Regions from separate parts of the Kribbella sp. NPDC005582 genome, predicted to be linked through region 1. Evidence: riboswitches for the same ligand, from Rfam matches in the RefSeq annotation. Region 1 holds a riboswitch; the other holds the start of a gene.
The links. A riboswitch is a leader RNA that binds a small molecule or an ion and turns the genes downstream of it on or off. The one in region 1 is predicted to bind cyclic di-AMP.
Positions count from the first base shown of each region.

Region 2: another riboswitch for cyclic di-AMP. It lies ahead of ABZS29_RS38475 (hypothetical protein); the one in region 1 lies ahead of ABZS29_RS28445 (NlpC/P60 family protein).

Region 1 is NZ_JBEXCU010000005.1:431,736-439,511, forward strand. Features, by position in the region: gene ABZS29_RS28435 (histidine kinase) at 1-178, shown strand, start outside; gene ABZS29_RS28440 (response regulator transcription factor) at 175-834, shown strand; gene ABZS29_RS28445 (NlpC/P60 family protein) at 957-1,790, opposite strand; cyclic di-AMP (ydaO/yuaA leader) riboswitch at 1,790-1,982, opposite strand; gene ABZS29_RS28450 (pyridoxal-phosphate dependent enzyme) at 2,253-3,215, opposite strand; gene ABZS29_RS28455 (YciI family protein) at 3,310-3,672, shown strand; gene ABZS29_RS28460 (YegP family protein) at 3,724-3,909, opposite strand; gene ABZS29_RS28465 (GNAT family N-acetyltransferase) at 3,961-4,554, opposite strand; gene ABZS29_RS28470 (TetR/AcrR family transcriptional regulator) at 4,559-5,227, opposite strand; gene ABZS29_RS28475 (DHA2 family efflux MFS transporter permease subunit) at 5,311-6,735, shown strand; gene ABZS29_RS28480 (tyrosine-protein phosphatase) at 6,794-7,408, shown strand; gene ABZS29_RS28485 (NUDIX domain-containing protein) at 7,359-7,776, opposite strand, start outside.
Region 2 is NZ_JBEXCU010000012.1:10,391-18,166, forward strand. Features, by position in the region: gene ABZS29_RS38465 (hypothetical protein) at 1-25, opposite strand, end outside; gene ABZS29_RS38470 (hypothetical protein) at 25-369, opposite strand; cyclic di-AMP (ydaO/yuaA leader) riboswitch at 1,366-1,530, shown strand; gene ABZS29_RS38475 (hypothetical protein) at 1,786-2,571, shown strand; gene ABZS29_RS38480 (hypothetical protein) at 2,804-2,968, shown strand; gene ABZS29_RS38485 (hypothetical protein) at 3,144-4,310, shown strand; gene ABZS29_RS38490 (hypothetical protein) at 4,340-4,729, shown strand; gene ABZS29_RS38495 (hypothetical protein) at 5,254-5,517, shown strand; gene ABZS29_RS38500 (helix-turn-helix transcriptional regulator) at 5,575-6,765, shown strand; gene ABZS29_RS38505 (hypothetical protein) at 7,417-7,776, shown strand, end outside.

The DNA.
Region 1 (7,776 bases):
ACCAGGCGCCGGAGCCGGCTTGGTCGGGCTGCGCGAGCGTGTCGTCCTGGTCGGCGGCCGACTCTCGACCGGTCCAACGCCCTCCGGTGGCTGGCGAGTCGAGGGTTGGCTCCCGTGGTCGACCGGTCGGGAGAGCGAGACTGTGGCACCGGTAGGTGCAGATGAAGGGGAGCGATGACACGGCTGCTGATCGTGGACGACGAGGCGCTGGTCCGGGCCGGCCTGCGGATGATCCTGGAGTCCGACGGTGAGCTCGAAGTGGTGGCCGAGGCGGACGACGGCGCGGACGCCGCCGCGATGGTCACCAAGCACCGGCCCGACGTCGTACTGATGGACATCCGGATGCCGCGGCTGGACGGGCTGGCCGCGACCCGCGCCGTACAGGCGTTGCCCGATCCGCCGAAGGTCGTCGTACTGACGACGTTCGATCTGGACGACTACGTGTTCCGGGCGCTGCAGGCCGGGGCGAGCGGGTTCCTGCTGAAGGACACCCCGCCGCGAGAGCTGGTGCAGGCAATCAAGGTCGTCGCGGCCGGAGACGCGATGCTGTCGCCGGCGGTGACGCGGCGGCTGATCGGCCACTACGCCAAGGACTCACGCGCCGATCGGCGCCGGGTCGGGCAGGAACGCGTCAGCAAGCTCACCGAGCGGGAGCGCGAGGTGCTGGTCGAGCTCGGCAGCGGACTGCCGAACGCCGATATCGGCAAGAAGCTGTTCATGAGCGAAGCGACCGTGAAAGCGCACGTCTCCCGGCTGCTGGTGAAGCTGGCCGCCACCAACCGGGTCCAGGCCGCGATCATCGCGTACGAGGCGGGCCTGCTCACCGACGACTGAAAAGAGAGAAACCGGCCGGGGGATCGTCGGAGGGGTGGGGGTCGACGATCCCGCGGCCGGTCTCAGGGTCAGCGTGCCCGTGGGGGGTGGGCACGCCGACGGGGGAGGACCTGCCAGTCAGGTCAGACGCGGCCGAAGGCCACGCTCTTGGTCCAGATCTTGCCCTTGGCGATCGGCGTCCCCGGCTTCGAGGAGTGCCAGAGCAGGTTGCCGCCGGCGTAGATGCCGACGTGGTACACGCTGCCGCCGCCGTTCTTGAAGAAGATCAGGTCGCCCGGCTTCGCGGCCTTGCGGGTGATGTGCTTCGTCGCGGCGTACTGCTGGCGCGAGGTGCGCGGCATCTTCTTGCCGGCCTGCTTGTACACGTAGCCGGTGTAGCCGGAGCAGTCGAAGCCACGGGGCGTCGTGCCGCCGTAGCGGTACGGCTTGCCCTTGAGCTTCGCGGCCTCCTTGAGCACCTTGGCCCGGAACATGTCGGCCTTGACGCCGCCCTTGTTGCCGTAGAGCACCTTGTGCTTGGCAGCCCAGGTGAGGCGACCCCAGGTCGCGTGGTCGGTGGTGCCGCTGACCTTGATGCCCCAGGAGAGCTGGAACTTCTTCAGGGCGGCCACGGTGGTGTTGCCGTAGTAGCCGTCCGGGCCCAGCCGCAGTGCGCGCTGGACGAACTTCACGGTCGGGCCGGAGTCACCCTTGCGCAGCAGCGGGCGGCTCTTGATCGGCTGGTGGCCGCGGACCTGAGCCGCGGTCAGTGCCTTGGCCGACGCGGTGGTCGGGGCGGCGGCGATGGTCACCAGGGCGCCACCGCTGACGGCGAGCCCCACGGACAGTACGGCGGCCGCGGCCCGCGGAGCTGCGGAGCGGGTCGGCTTGCGGTGCTTCGGGAGAGTCCGGTTGGCGGCGGACTCGGTATGGCTGACGGCGCGCGAAAGCGGCGTCCGTCGGGCAGTGACGGGCATGGTTGTCTCCCGACGCCTACGGAGTTAGCTGTCGGGTTCGGGCTGGGAAATCTTGCCCGGTCCGCTCCCGCGGACTTCACCCCAGGGACTCGACCACTCACAGTCGAGACCCAATCTCCTGGGTCCCCCACCTCTGCCATTGGTTGTTCGAGGGGAGCGCAGGTGCCTGGCAGAGCTCGGCGTGACACCTGTGCGGTTCGTGTTGTTTACCGAACCGCCGACGACTGTATAACAGAATGATCACGACGCAAACCCTCAAATCGGCAGAGACCCTCCCGAAAGGCCCTGAGAGGCTCTCTGACGGATCAAGGAGTCAGGGTGAACATCTGGTGTCCTGAGCGCTTCTGAGCGTGCCGGAGACGCCAAATGGGGGCTTCGATGTGAGCTGGGTCACACTTCATGGTTGCTGTCTGTGACAACGGGCACAGTGCGTACTCAGGTCCGCCTCAGTTCCTTGCGGATTCAGCTAGTTCCGAGCAGCTCCAGGAAGCGCTCCAAGCCGACGTTCCCGCCGCTCAGCACCACCCCGACGCGCTCGGGCAGCTCCGGGATCCGTCCGGCCAGCAGCGCGGCCAGTGCGCTGGCGCCGCTGGGCTCGAGCACGATCTTCAGTCGCTCGAACGCGAACGTCATCGCGGCCCGGATCTCGTCGTCGCTGACCAGTTCGAAGGCCTCCGCCAGCCGCTGGTTGATCGCGAACGTCAGCTCACCCGGCGTCGAGATCGCCTGGCCGTCGGCGATCGTCCGCGGTACGTCGATCGTCACCCGCTCGCCGGCCGCCAGGGACCGGGCGTGGTCGTCGCCCGCGGCCGGTTCGACGCCGATCATCCGGATCCCCGGCGACAGTGCGGTGGCCGCGGTCGCGCAGCCGGCCATCAGTCCGCCACCGCCGACCGGGACCAGCAGTGCGTCCAGCCGGCCGACCTCTTCGATCAGTTCCAGTGCAACCGTCCCCTGCCCGGCCATCACGTCATAGTGGTCGTACGGCGGGATCAGCGTCATCCCGCGGTCCGTAGCCAGTTCCGTCGCCAGTGCGGCCCGGTCCTGCGTGTAGCGGTCGTAGCTGACGATCTCGGCGCCGTACCCGCGGGCTGCCGCGACCTTGGTCGGCGGTGCGTCGGCCGGCATCAGCATGGTCGCGGTGGTGCCCGCGAGTCGCGCGGCCAGCGCCACTGCCTGGGCGTGGTTCCCAGAGGAGAATGCCACGACGCCCCGGGCGAGCTGGTCGGCCGAGAGCCGGCTGACCGCGTTGTACGCGCCACGGAACTTGAACGCACCGATCCGCTGGAAGTTCTCCGCCTTCAGGAACACCTGCGCCCCGACCAGCTCGTCCAGCGTCCGCGACGTCAGCACCGGCGTACGGTGCGCAACGCCCGCGATCCGGCCCGCGGCGGCCTGCACGTCTGTGAGACTCAGATCGGTCATGAGGTGACGCTATCGCGATGTCAAGGTGGCGCGGTCGGCTCCGTACTGATCACCGAGAGGGCCCCTCCGGGGCCCGCAGTCGAAGGAGACTCCCGTGAAGTACCTAGTGGTCCTGAACATCAACCCCGACGTCCTGTCCGCGCTGACCGAGGCCGAGCAGCAGGCCATTTTCTCCGGGCACGAGAAGTTCATGGCGACGATCCAGGAGACCGGCGAGTTCCACAGCACGGTCGCGCTGGCCGAGCCGGCCAAGACCTCGGTCGTGAAGGTGCGCGACGGCGTTCCGGCGGTGACGGACGGGCCGTTCCTGGAGGCCAAGGAGTTCCTGGCCGGGTACTACCTGATCGACGTCGCTTCGCTGGAGCGCGCCCAGGAGCTCGCCGCGATGATCCCGGACGCGAGCATCGAGGGCCTCGGAGTCGAGGTCCGCGAGGTCGTCCACGAGGTCGGTCTGTAGAAACTGCCAAGGGGGTTCCCGGTGCGGGAACCCCCTTGTTTTCTTGACGATTCAGTCGGTCTGGTCGTCGAGGTTCGCGCCGGCCGCGTTCTTCTTGATCGACTCGATGCCGTTCAGTGCGCCGGCCTTGGTCTCGTAGCTCTCGCTGCTGGTCGCGATCACCTCGCCGTTGCCGGCCTTCAGCCGGAACCGGAACTCGCCGGACTTGTCCTTGTAGAGCTCGAACTTCGCCGCCATCGGTATACCTCCACCTGGATTGGTATCACTCCGTTGGCGAGCGTAGCGCCGTCAGCCCGCCGGTACCTCGCGCACCACGCCGGGCGGTCCGTCCCAGCCCGGCCACGGACCGGGCGGCGTACCGTCGGCATCCGGCCGCTCTTCCTCCACCGTCTTGTACGGCGTCAGTCCGCGCGCCTTGTAGTTCTCCAGCGCGGCCGGGCCGTCCAGCGTGTTCGTGTTCACCCAGACGCGAGTGATCGGGGCGACGTCCGCGTGGCGCTCGTCCAGCGTCCACGCCTGTCGCAGTCCGACCGTCAACAGGTGTCCGCCGAGTCCACGGCCGATGAAGCCTCGCAGTAGACCGAAGTTCTCGATCTCGACCTCACTGCCCACTCCGCGCAGGGCGACGTACCCGGCGGGCACTCCGCCGACCCAGGGCACGTAGGTCTCGAAACCGGGTCTGCTCAGCCACTCCACCCACTGGTCCCAGTTCCAGCCGAGTTTGCCGATCCAGTGCCAGTGGCCGCCCACCGCGGTGTAGAGGTAGCGGGCGAACTCCGGAGAGACCTCCTCGACCGCTCTGATCTCTACTGGCTGTTCTTTCGCCGGCCGGAGCTCGTCCGGGCTGTGCTGCTCCAGATAGGTCAGGACGCTGAGAGCCAAACCGCTACCCCTTGTTCTGTACGCCGCAGATCCCCGCGACGACCAACTCGATCCCCAGCTCGTAATACCGCGTGCTGGAGTTGTGACAGACCAGCGTGTCCGCCGCCGCGGTGACCAGGGGGTACTTGCGCGGCGACAGCGCCGACAGCGCCGCACGCTTCATCCGCAACGAATCCTCGCGCTGCACCGGGTCATTGGTCTCGCGAGTCAGCGGATCGGTGGTCACCAGCGTGATCAGCGAGCAGATCGACTGACGACCGATCTCCGCGGCGTCGTCCACGCTGAAACCACCTGTGGTGAGCAGCTCCATCGTCCGCTCCGCAATCGCCAGTCCGGGCTCGGACACCAGCATCCGGAAGAGCGTGAGGTCAGCCAGCCGCGGGTGCGTGCGCAGTGCAGTCACGAACGCCGTCAGCACCTTGTGCAGCTGCACGTCCCACGGCTCGTCGGTGGGCTCGGGCAGCACGACGCTGTCGAGCAGGCGGTCGCCAAGGGCGGCCAGTAGGTCGTCCTTGTCCTTGAAGTGCCGGTACAGCGCCATTGGCGTCACGCCGTGCAGCTGAGCCAGCCGCCGCAGCGTGACCGCGGCGGGGCCCTCGTCGTCGGCGATCGCCAGCGCACTGTCGACAACCTTCTGCGGATCCAGGCGGCGGGGCGTCTCCTTGGTGATCACGTTGACAAGTTTACACCGTAGACCTAACGTCTACTACGTACGCATACAGCGTATACATACGGCGTAGACTTAGTGAGGTCGGAATGCGACGCAGTCCTTGGGCCACCCTCGCGGTGCTGGCCATCGCGCAATTCATCGTGGTGCTCGACGTGACGATCGTGAACGTCGCGCTTCCGCACATCCAGGCGGACCTGAACTTCTCCACCGACTCCCTGCAGTGGGTGATCAACGCCTACACACTGCTCTTCGGCGGCTTCCTCCTGCTCGGCGGCCGGATGGCCGACCTGCTCGGCCCGCGCCGCGTCTTCGTCGGTGGTCTGGTCCTCTTCGGCGTCACCTCGCTGGTGGCCGGCCTCTCCAACTCACCCGAGTTCCTGATCGGAGCACGCGCCGTACAGGGGCTTGGGGGAGCACTACTCTCACCTGCCGCGTTGGCGATCCTCACCATGACTTTTGCGCACGGTAGAGAGCGCAACATCGCCATGGGTGTCTGGGGCGGCCTGGCGGGTCTCGGTGGCACGCTCGGCGTGGTCGCGGGCGGCGTACTGGTTGATTCACTCAGTTGGCAGTGGGTCTTCTTCGTCAACGTGCCCATCGTGATCGCGCTGATCGCACTGATCCCCGTCTTCGTCCCCGACGTCCGTCACCACGTCGGTGCGCGCACCTTCGACACCCTGGGTGCAGTACTCGGTACGGCGGGACTCATGGCGATCGTGTACGGCGTCGTACGGTCAGAACCTCGCGGTTGGGGCTCTGCCGAGGTCATCGGCGTACTGACTGCCGGAGTGGTACTGATGGTCGCCTTCGTCATCGTCGAACGCCGCTCCGCGGCCCCGCTCGTTCCCCTGCGCCTCTTCCGCTCGCGAGCGCTCAGCATCTCCGGTGCGTCCCTTTCACTCAACGGTGCGGCGTTTCTCTCGATGTTCTTCCTGACCGCCATCTACCTGCAGCAGGTCCGCGGCGACAGCGCCCTCGAGGCCGGCGTCCACTTCCTCCCCATGGGCGGCGCCGCGATCGTCGCCGCCGTACTGGCCTCCCAGCTGGTCCAGCGAGTCGGCACCCGCACCGTCCAACTCTCCGGAGCCGTCCTCAGCGTCGGCGCACTCGTCTGGCTCTCCCAAGCCGACGCCACCGGCAGCTACACCACCCAACTGCTCCCAGGCCTCATCCTCTTCGGCTTCGGCATCCTCGGCGTCGGAGTCCCCGGCCAGATCACCGCAGTCTCCGAAGTACGCCCCGCCGAAGCCGGCGCAGCCTCCGGCGTAGTCAACGCCATGTACCAGGTAGGCGGCGCACTAGGCCTGGCCATAGTCACCACCCTCTCCGTCAGCCACGCCACCGCCCAACTAGCCGCCGGCGCAACCCAGCAACACGCCCTGGAATCCGGCTTCGAACGCGGCCTCCTGGTAGCCGCCGTCTTCGCCCTGGCCAACGTCGTCACCACCCTCGCCAGCCCCCAACTCCAACCCACCGCCGACCAGCTAACCGAAGCCGCAGCCGCCGCCTGACCCACAGCAACGCCCCGGTGCCTCGCGCACCGGGGCGTCCTGGTCGATGATCTAGCCCATGTCTCTCGACTGGCCCAGCTGCCGCAACGTCCGCGACCTGGGCGGCCTCATCCGTAGCGACAACCTCGACCAACTGGGTCCTGACGGTCTGGCCGCCTTCGCCGCGGCCGGCGTCTCCCGCATCGTCGACGTCCGTGACGCCTGGGAATGCGAGCGATTCCCCTCGCCCTTCGCCACCGACCCGCGCTGGCTCAACGTTCCGCTGAACGAGCCAGGCGACCCGTCCATCGGCTCGGACGACCTGCTCGTCCAGTACCGCGCCCTGATCGACAACTACCCGCACCGCTTCGGCAGAGCGCTCATCGCGATCGCCGAAGCTCCACCAGGTCCGGTCGTGGTTGCTTGTCACGCCGGTCGCGACCGCACCGGCCTGGTCGTGGCGCTCACGCTCGCGGCCATCGGCGTACCCGCTGAAACGATTGCCGCCGACTACGCGATCGCCCCACCTCACACGCCGGCTTCGGCGGACACCATGCTCGCCATCCTGGCCCAGCTGGACATCGCCGACTACCTCGTCGCAGCTGGCTTGACCTCAAACCACCTTGCTGCGTTGAGGAATCGGCTCAGTGTCGGATCAAGCCACCAACAGGCACCGTCGGCAGATGCCCGCTAGCCGGCCGCTCGGTCGCTAGCCCCACGCCCACATCAACCACCACTGACCGGTGCAGCGCAGCGATCTCCTCGATCGGTGTCCACACGGACTCCGCGGTCTCGCCGTTCGCCTCCGGCCGAATCACTCCGCCAATAACACGGACCGCATAGAAGACACCCACGTTCTGATGCACGACTCCACGCACAGCCTCATGCGCCGGGATCACTCGCGAGTCCACGCCCAACAACGACTCGACCACACCAGTCAATCCGGTCTCTTCGCCGAGCTCTCTGATCACCGCGTCGTACGGGTCCTCCGCGTGCTCGACCTTCCCGCCGGGGAGCGTCCACCACGTCCCCTCGCCACTCGGCGGCACGTACCGCGCCAGC
Region 2 (7,776 bases), on a different contig from region 1:
CCGGGCCACGGTTCCCGGCGGCCATCAGACCCGGCCCGCCTGACGCAGCTCGGACGCGGGGATCCACTCGATCCGGACGCCGTTGCGGACCCGGCCGAACCACTGGCCGGCCTTCGGGTCATACAGCCACGCCTCGAGCGACCCGGCTCCCGTCCAGGTCTGCACCTCGACTGGCACGGGCGAATCCATCTTCCGGACGTGCGCGGGGGAGCGCTGCCCGTAGGCGTCGTACTGCAACTCGAGGTCCGCGGCGAGCTCGTACGCCGCCGCTTCGGTGAGCCCAGATCCGCGCTGCCCGTTCACGGAGTTGTCCCAGACCTCCCAAGACGTCTCACCGGGGCCGCCGCGCACGTTGAACCTTCCGACCATGCCTCCATGCTGCCACAGAATCGAACACATGTTCCCATGTGGGGTGATCAATTCGATCCCGTCCCGCGCACGACTTCTTGACGCTGTCCGCAGACGGCACCGCGTAACGGCCGGCGCCTCGTGACCTGGCGGGCCTTTGCCATGCCCGGATCCGCCGGGCCTCACCGCAGCTAGTCGACGAGACGCCGGCCGTACGGAAGTACGCCGTACGACCGCCCACGAGACACCGCTGCCGTCACACCGGTGAGTGGGGAGGGCCGGGGGTGGCCTGCGGTCGACGTGGTCCCCGTAGCCGTCTGCAGCGGCACCTGACGGGTACGTCGACGTGGCCTCGCCACCGAGCCCTCTACCTACAAGATGCACCAGCCAGGACCCGCCGGCCGGGTTATCCACAGCCCGATTCCGGCGGCATCAGTACCTGCGCGCTCTGGTACAACAAGCAGCTCTTCGCCGGTCCGAGACCGAGCAAGCTATACGTCTAGCCGGGCTAACTTGCGCCTTTTGGCGGGCGCCGGTGGGCGCTGACACCGTGTGACGGGTGGGTGCTGCGCTGGGCTGGGGACGACGGGGGACCGGGTGAGCGAGGACGCCGTACCGAACAAGGCCGGCGCCCAGCGCCGTCGACGGCGAGCGGTACGAGGTGACCGGCCAGCCCACCTCGATCGGCGGCGACCTGTACATGGCCGTCGTACGGCGCTCGGACGGCGGTCAGCTCACGGCGCAGCTGCAGGTCGGCCGCCGCGTCAGCTGAGGTCCGACTCCGGCCGAGCTGATCGGCCCTGACCGTAATCCGGTTGGACCGTTCTTTAAGTTTGGAACCCGACGGCTCTCTCGACGTTCGAAAACGCCTGTTTCTGCAGGGTTTTGAGCAATCACTCGCTGCGACACGCCCCGGAGATAAAGGGTTTCTGACGTGTCCGGCATGGCATCTACCCTGATGGGTGGCCCGCCGATTAGGACGGGCCGCATGCGGGCTACGCCGAGCGCTGCCGGGTCCGACTGCTCCCCTCGAAACACACATGGCAGCGATGGGGGACCCAGGAGGTTGGGGTCCGACTGTGAGTGGTCGGGTCCCTGGGGTGAAGTCCGCGGGAGTGGACCGGGCGAGATTTCCCAGCCCGAACCCGACAGCTAACTCCGTAGGCGTTTGAGGATCCGCCATGCCCAAGAACGGGCTCATGGGGCGCTTCGGCGTACCCGAAACCATGCCCGCGGCCAACGCCGCTCCGACCTGGCCGGTGCCACGTCCACCGTGTCTCAGCACGCCCACGCCCACCGGTACGCCGTGCCCGCCGCCGGTCGCCGAAGGGCCCAGAAAAAAAGTTGCCCGGCAGTTGGGGGGTAATCGGGACAAGTGCATATACGAGGGGGTGACCCCGACGGAGTCGTGGTCTCTCCCGACGAAAGAGGCAGGTCATGGAATCCGGTGAGGCGGATGCGCTGGCGAAGCAGCCAGTGGCCGTCGCACCGTTACAACCGGAGGTAGGTGCCGGTCTCGTCCCTCAATGGGCCAAGGCGGCATCAGCGTTCAGGAACGCCGACCACGTCGATCGGCTGCAGGCCGACTACGCGTTGGTCCTCGAGCTCGGCTGGCGGAACTTCGAAGGCCCGGACTACGACTACTTCCAGAGCGAGATGGTGAAGTACGCCGTCGCGGTGCTGACGTCGTGGATCCGGAAGCGGACGATCTTTCACTACTGCCGGCAGCGTGGCCACGGCGGTCTGCCGGCAGCGCCGGCCAACGCGTTCGACGACGCCGGCCTCGTCGAGGACCTGGTCATGGAGACGGTCGGCCGGGCGCTGGTCACGTTCCGCGACTACGTTCTGGTACCTGGCCGCTGGGACTACCGCCGGGGTGCGTCCCTGCGGACGTACTTCATCGGGCAGTGCCTGATCCAGTTCGCCAACGTGTACCAGTCCTGGCGTCGCCACGACGCCGACCGGATCGAAGCGTTACCGGTGGAGGAGCCTCGGGAGTTTCTTCAACGGCACGACCCCGGCCCGGAAGAACTCGTGGTCCAGCAGCAGTACACCGGAGCGCTCCTGAAGGGCATGAAGCCGCGGGATCGACAGATCTTCACCATGATCAGCATGGGCATCACCCACGTGAAGATCGCCGAACGACTCGGGGTCACACCGAAAACGGTCGAGCGGGTGGTAGCGAACCACCGCGATCGGCTGCGGAGGGAAAGGGGAGCATGAGCGATTCGTTCAGCAAGAAGGTCGAGAGGTCGTCGTTCGGTACTCCGGCAGCACGAGCTGCCCGGGAGACCGTGTCGACTACGCGGGCCGCGGCGGTAGTCGCCCGGGCCGCGCAGATCCGCCAAAAAAGTTCGAACCGGGATGGGGGGTAATCGCGGTTTCTGCATATAGACCAAGGGTGTTCGAGCCGGATTCAACGGGAATCCGGACAGCATCAGGAAGGGCCACAACCATGGCCAAGAACACCGGAAACAACCACCGCCAGGGCGCCGTCACCGGACGGTCGCAGACCCGCACCCCGAGCGGCGGGTGGGTCAAGCGCGACACCAGCACCGGGCGGTTCATGGACGGCAAGGCCGACGGCAAGCCGTTCAAGGGTGTCCGCCGGGAGGACTGACCGCTCTCCACTGACGTAGCCCAGCTGGGCCCCGAGGACGCCGAAACCGTCCTCGGGGCCCAGCGCCAGTCTGCACACCCCGCCCGGGTGTAGACGACGCGGGTCCATCCCTGCTCGACTACCCGCCCAAAGAAACCTCTACATACGGCCTACGCGGGGGGAGCAAACCGAAAAAATGACCCCCCGCGACGTCTCCGGCCACGGCGCCGGGCAGGCCCGGAGCAAGAACGAGTGGCTCCAGCTCGCCCGGCAAGCCGTCCTGGACCTGGTCGACGACCAGCTGGCGGTCGCCCACGCCGAACTCGAAGCGCGCTTGTGCGAGCACGGGGTGGTGTACGACGGCCAGAAGGATCGGCTGCACTCCCACATCATCACCGAGGCCGTTCAAGGTCTACGGAACTTGCACGCCCTCGACGAGGTCACCCACACCACCAGAGGCAGCCGGGCGGTGAAACTGCTGGTCCCGGCCGACCGCAGGCTCCGCCGTACCGAGATCAACAAGGCGATCTCGCGCAAGGGCATGCTGTACGCCCGGTTCTTCAACCTGTCGACCACGACCGGTGAGGCCGGCGAACGGGTACTGCGGCACTCACTGTCGATCGCCGGCCCGCACGTGATCCCCATGGAGAAGGGCTTCGGTGAGGTCCGCACCACCATGGGGGTCAAGCTGTACGGCGCGCTGGACTCTGGTGCCTGGCTCCACTCGATCGACGACGAAGGTCTGCCCCGGCGTCCCTTCGCGCTTCCGATCGAGATGAAGAACCGCCGCCAGTGGTTCTACCCGATCCACAAAGAGGTGTACCAGCTACTGGGCAAGGCCGCCGTACTCCAGATGAAGCACCCGACCCAGCCGATGGTCCCGATCTTCGTCTGCCGGACCGCGCACCCCTGGCTCGCCTGGATGGCCAAAGACCTCGGCTTCCTCGTGACCACCAACCGCCGGCAGTTCGCCACGCTCCCGCACAAAATGACCCCAAAGCTGTTCGAGGAGCTGCGGACCGAACTCGCCTTGTCGGACCTGACGCTGGTCACGGAGGAATCGCTGCCCAGCATCCAAAAGTTCTTCCAGGAGACGATCATCAAGCAGGCGGCGCGGGCGGCCCCGCGGTGGGCAGCCGCCGCGGCCACCGTCGAGCCGTTCGCGACCAGGCTCCGCACCGAGAACATCCCGCCGGCCGATCGGCTCAACCTGGTCCGCGAGCTTCGCCAGGAGCTCGAGTTCGTCATGCCGAAGGCCGGCTTCAAGGAGCCCCTGCTCGGCTGGTCACTCCCCGACCAGGAGGAGTGGCAAGACGAGCTCGACGACGAGGGCTGGTCGCAGGACGACATCGACTCCCTATAGACCCGGCCCACAACCCCCACGCCAAGACCTTGGAGACCCTGTTGACCAACTTCTTCGTCCCTCCGATTCCCGGCTGGGAGCAATCGTCCGACGAGGAGCGGTACGCCGAACTGGCCCGCTTCGCCCGCGTGAGCCCGGCGCCGGCCGGGCAGCGCATCGCCCGCATCGTGTACGACCACGACGGCTACACCTACACCGCCGAAGTCGGCCGGACACTGATTGGCCAGCGCCGCGTCATGCGCATCCGCAACAAGCAGAAGCGCGAAGTCATCGAGCGCGACTCCGACGCCGCGATGGTCCTGGCCATCTTCGCCGGCACACCGCATCTCGTCGTGACCAACAAAGGCCTGGGCGCACGCAGCCACTGGGACAACCCCTTCATGGCGACCGCCAAGGAGCAGACCTACTTCGACAGCTGATCTGCTGTGCAGACATGCGACCGGGCCCCCTGCAGGAACAGGAGGCCCGGGTGTGTCCCGAGTGCACCCAGGCAGAGCACAACTCGTGGATTCGCTGGCTGACAGGTAGGACCCGACAGCGGGCGTGTGTAGATCTTGGATCGCGCTCGGTGACCTGTACGTATAGGTGGACAGGTCCGGACAGCCGGAAAGTGTCCGGGTTGTATTTCCGCAGGTCAGAGCCCTGAACACCGGAGTTCTTGCAACAACCTGGTGCGTAGTTGTCGTTTTTGAATCCGATCGGACGGCCTTGTTCGGACTCCGGTCCGAGAGATGCGGACAACTACATGTGGTGGTTCGGCAACTACAAATCTCCCCCAAATAGTGGTCGGGAAGCTGTCGCCTTCACTAGATTGAGAGCTGCTCCAGACAGCCCGTGGCAGGAACCACGGGGTGCCGCACTGAAGCACTTTTTCGCCCGAAACCCAGGCATACGCGTCCCGCCGTCCCGGGGCCGAGCACACCTCACAGAACGGACTACGCGGATGTCTCGCACCTCCCTCCCCCCGGCCTTACCCGACCCGCGTGACGACTGGCGCAAGCTCCCGCCGCGGCTGCTGATCCTGGTGGTCTGGCTGCGCTGCGCCGGCTACCTGGGCGCACTCGCCGGTGCTCTCGTACTGCTCCTGCACGGCCTGCCGCTGGAGACCGCCGTCGGCTACGCCACGGCGATCGCCTTCGCCGGTGCGGTGGCCGGCGCGCAGATGACGGCCGGCTTGGTGCCGGTCCGGCTCCGCACCATCCGGTAAAGGCCGGTGGGCCGTCCCGAGATCTCGCTCGACGACTGTCCGCTTCACCTCCGTCAAGTGGCGGAGGCGATGCGGGCAGTCCGCGAGTCCGCGGATCTCAGCCTCGAGCAGCTCGCCGAGATGACGCACTACTCGCCGAGCGCGTTGTCGCGCGCGACCAGAGGCAAGACACTCCCGTCGAAGCGCCTGATGCTGGAGTTCGTGAAGGCGTGCGGCGCACCCAACCTGGAGATGTGGGAGGTCATCTGGCACGAGGCCAAGCAGGCCGACAAGCGGTACCGCAAGTCCCTCGACAGACCCGGCGAACCCACGGATGCCCCGAACGCTGCCGCAGACGTGCGGCCGTCTCGGACCGGCTCGGGTCAGGGCGACCAGCAAGAGATCCAGGTCTACGCGCCGACGATCAGCATGCTCCTGCAGCAAGCCGAGACACCCGAGGACCTGGTCCAGGCCGTCCGCGCCTTGGGGCAGCGGGCCAACCGGACATCGCTGCGGAAGATGGCTGAGGTCAGCTCGGTCAAGAAGTCGACGATCCAGGACTGGCTGACCGGAAAAAGTCGGCCGACCCGGCTCGACGACCTGATCATTGGGCTAGGGGCAACCGCATCCGAGCAGCGGAACTTCGCCCAGTGCATGGAGCGGGTGTGGTCTCGCAGCAAGCCCGTGCTGATGCCGGCGCCGGCCGGGCTGGTCTACTCCCAGGAGCTGAGCGAGAAGTACGGCAAGCACTGTTTCCTGCTGACGGTCGGGCTGTACGACCGCAACCTGGTGTCCGGAATGGTCCAGGCCCGACGCCGGCCCGCGGGGGTGCTGGGAATCAGCGTCAGCCCGTTCCACGGCATGGGCGCAAAGGACGTAGCGGCGATCCCGTCACTTCGCCGGCGCTCGACCTTCTCGATCGGCATCTGGATCGACGACCTCAACGCGGCGGCGGGCGTCAACATGGCCCTGGACATCATGATGACGACGTCGGAGGGCGAGCGGCCCTGGTACGAACGGCTGCGTGTCCAACTGCCGCTCGGACCGCGGTTCACGGCGCGCGCGGAACAGCAGGCCGCTGTCCTGCGTCGATCGATACCTCCCGACCTTCACCGAGATGACAAGGCGCTCCCGAAGTCCACCTACCCTGGCGTGACCGTCGTACGACGGTTCGAGGCCCAGCCCCCGCCGCCGACCGGCGAGAAGCGTGCCAAGCACCGGCGCCCCCGCAGGAACATCCTGCGGAAGCTCTTCCCCGGGGGCGGCTGATGCTTTCGGAAACGTCCGTGATCGTTCGCCTACCGGTAGGTACGAAAGGGTGCGCCGACGGGGCGCTACGGAGGCGTCAATGTTGCCCAATGCAACATGTTGAGTACGGAAGTCGTGCCCTGAGTATCCTTTCTGTATACCGAAAACTACTCAGGGTTACCATGGGTTGAACCTTCTCCCGTGTAAATGTTACTCTTCGTATTGCCATCTGGATTCAAAATCAGATGGTGAGCGGTTTCCTGTAACGCTTGCGCCAACGCCACCGATGTGGGGTAATAGCGAGTGTTCGCTCTGATCGCTACGATCTCCGCGGACAGGAGCGCCGCTATTGCGGTTGCTTGACGAAAAGGGATACGGGTCACGCATGCCTTCGTGCTGTGGGGGCCCAGGCTGATGCAGCTGACTACTGCGTCTAGGCCAAGTGCAAGCGGCCAGAGTCTTCGGACTCTGGCCCTTCGCTGTTTTTGGGCGCTGCTTGACGCCGTGCGGCGGACCCCGCACGATGTTCTTTAGCAGACCTGCCGAGCAGGTGGACTAGTCATCCACGGCAGATCAGTTAGAGGTGAATCCCTACCTCGTCAAGCAACGGTGGCGGCCCCCTCTTTTTTTGGGGGGGTCCCCACTGCCAACCGCAGAAAGGTGGTGGCTCCCGTGTTCAAACTGACGCGGAAGTATTCGCCCAAGGGCGATGGCTGGGTGTTCGTCATCATGCCCTTCAAGCAGAAGCTCGTCGGTCCGGAAGGGGACCAGAAGCTCTTCGACTTCGACGGCTTCTACGACAAGATCCTGGCGCCGACGATCGAGGCGGCTGGCCTCAAGCCGCGACGGGCCGACGGAATGTACGGCAAGGGCGGGATCCTCGAGACGATCTCTCAGGGGATCCAGGAGGCGGACCTCGTCCTGGCCGACTTCAGCGGCCGCAACCCCAACGTGTCGGCCGAACTCATGCTCAGCTTCGCGTTCGGCAAGCGCGTCGTCCTGATCAGCCAGCGGATGGACGATATCCCGATC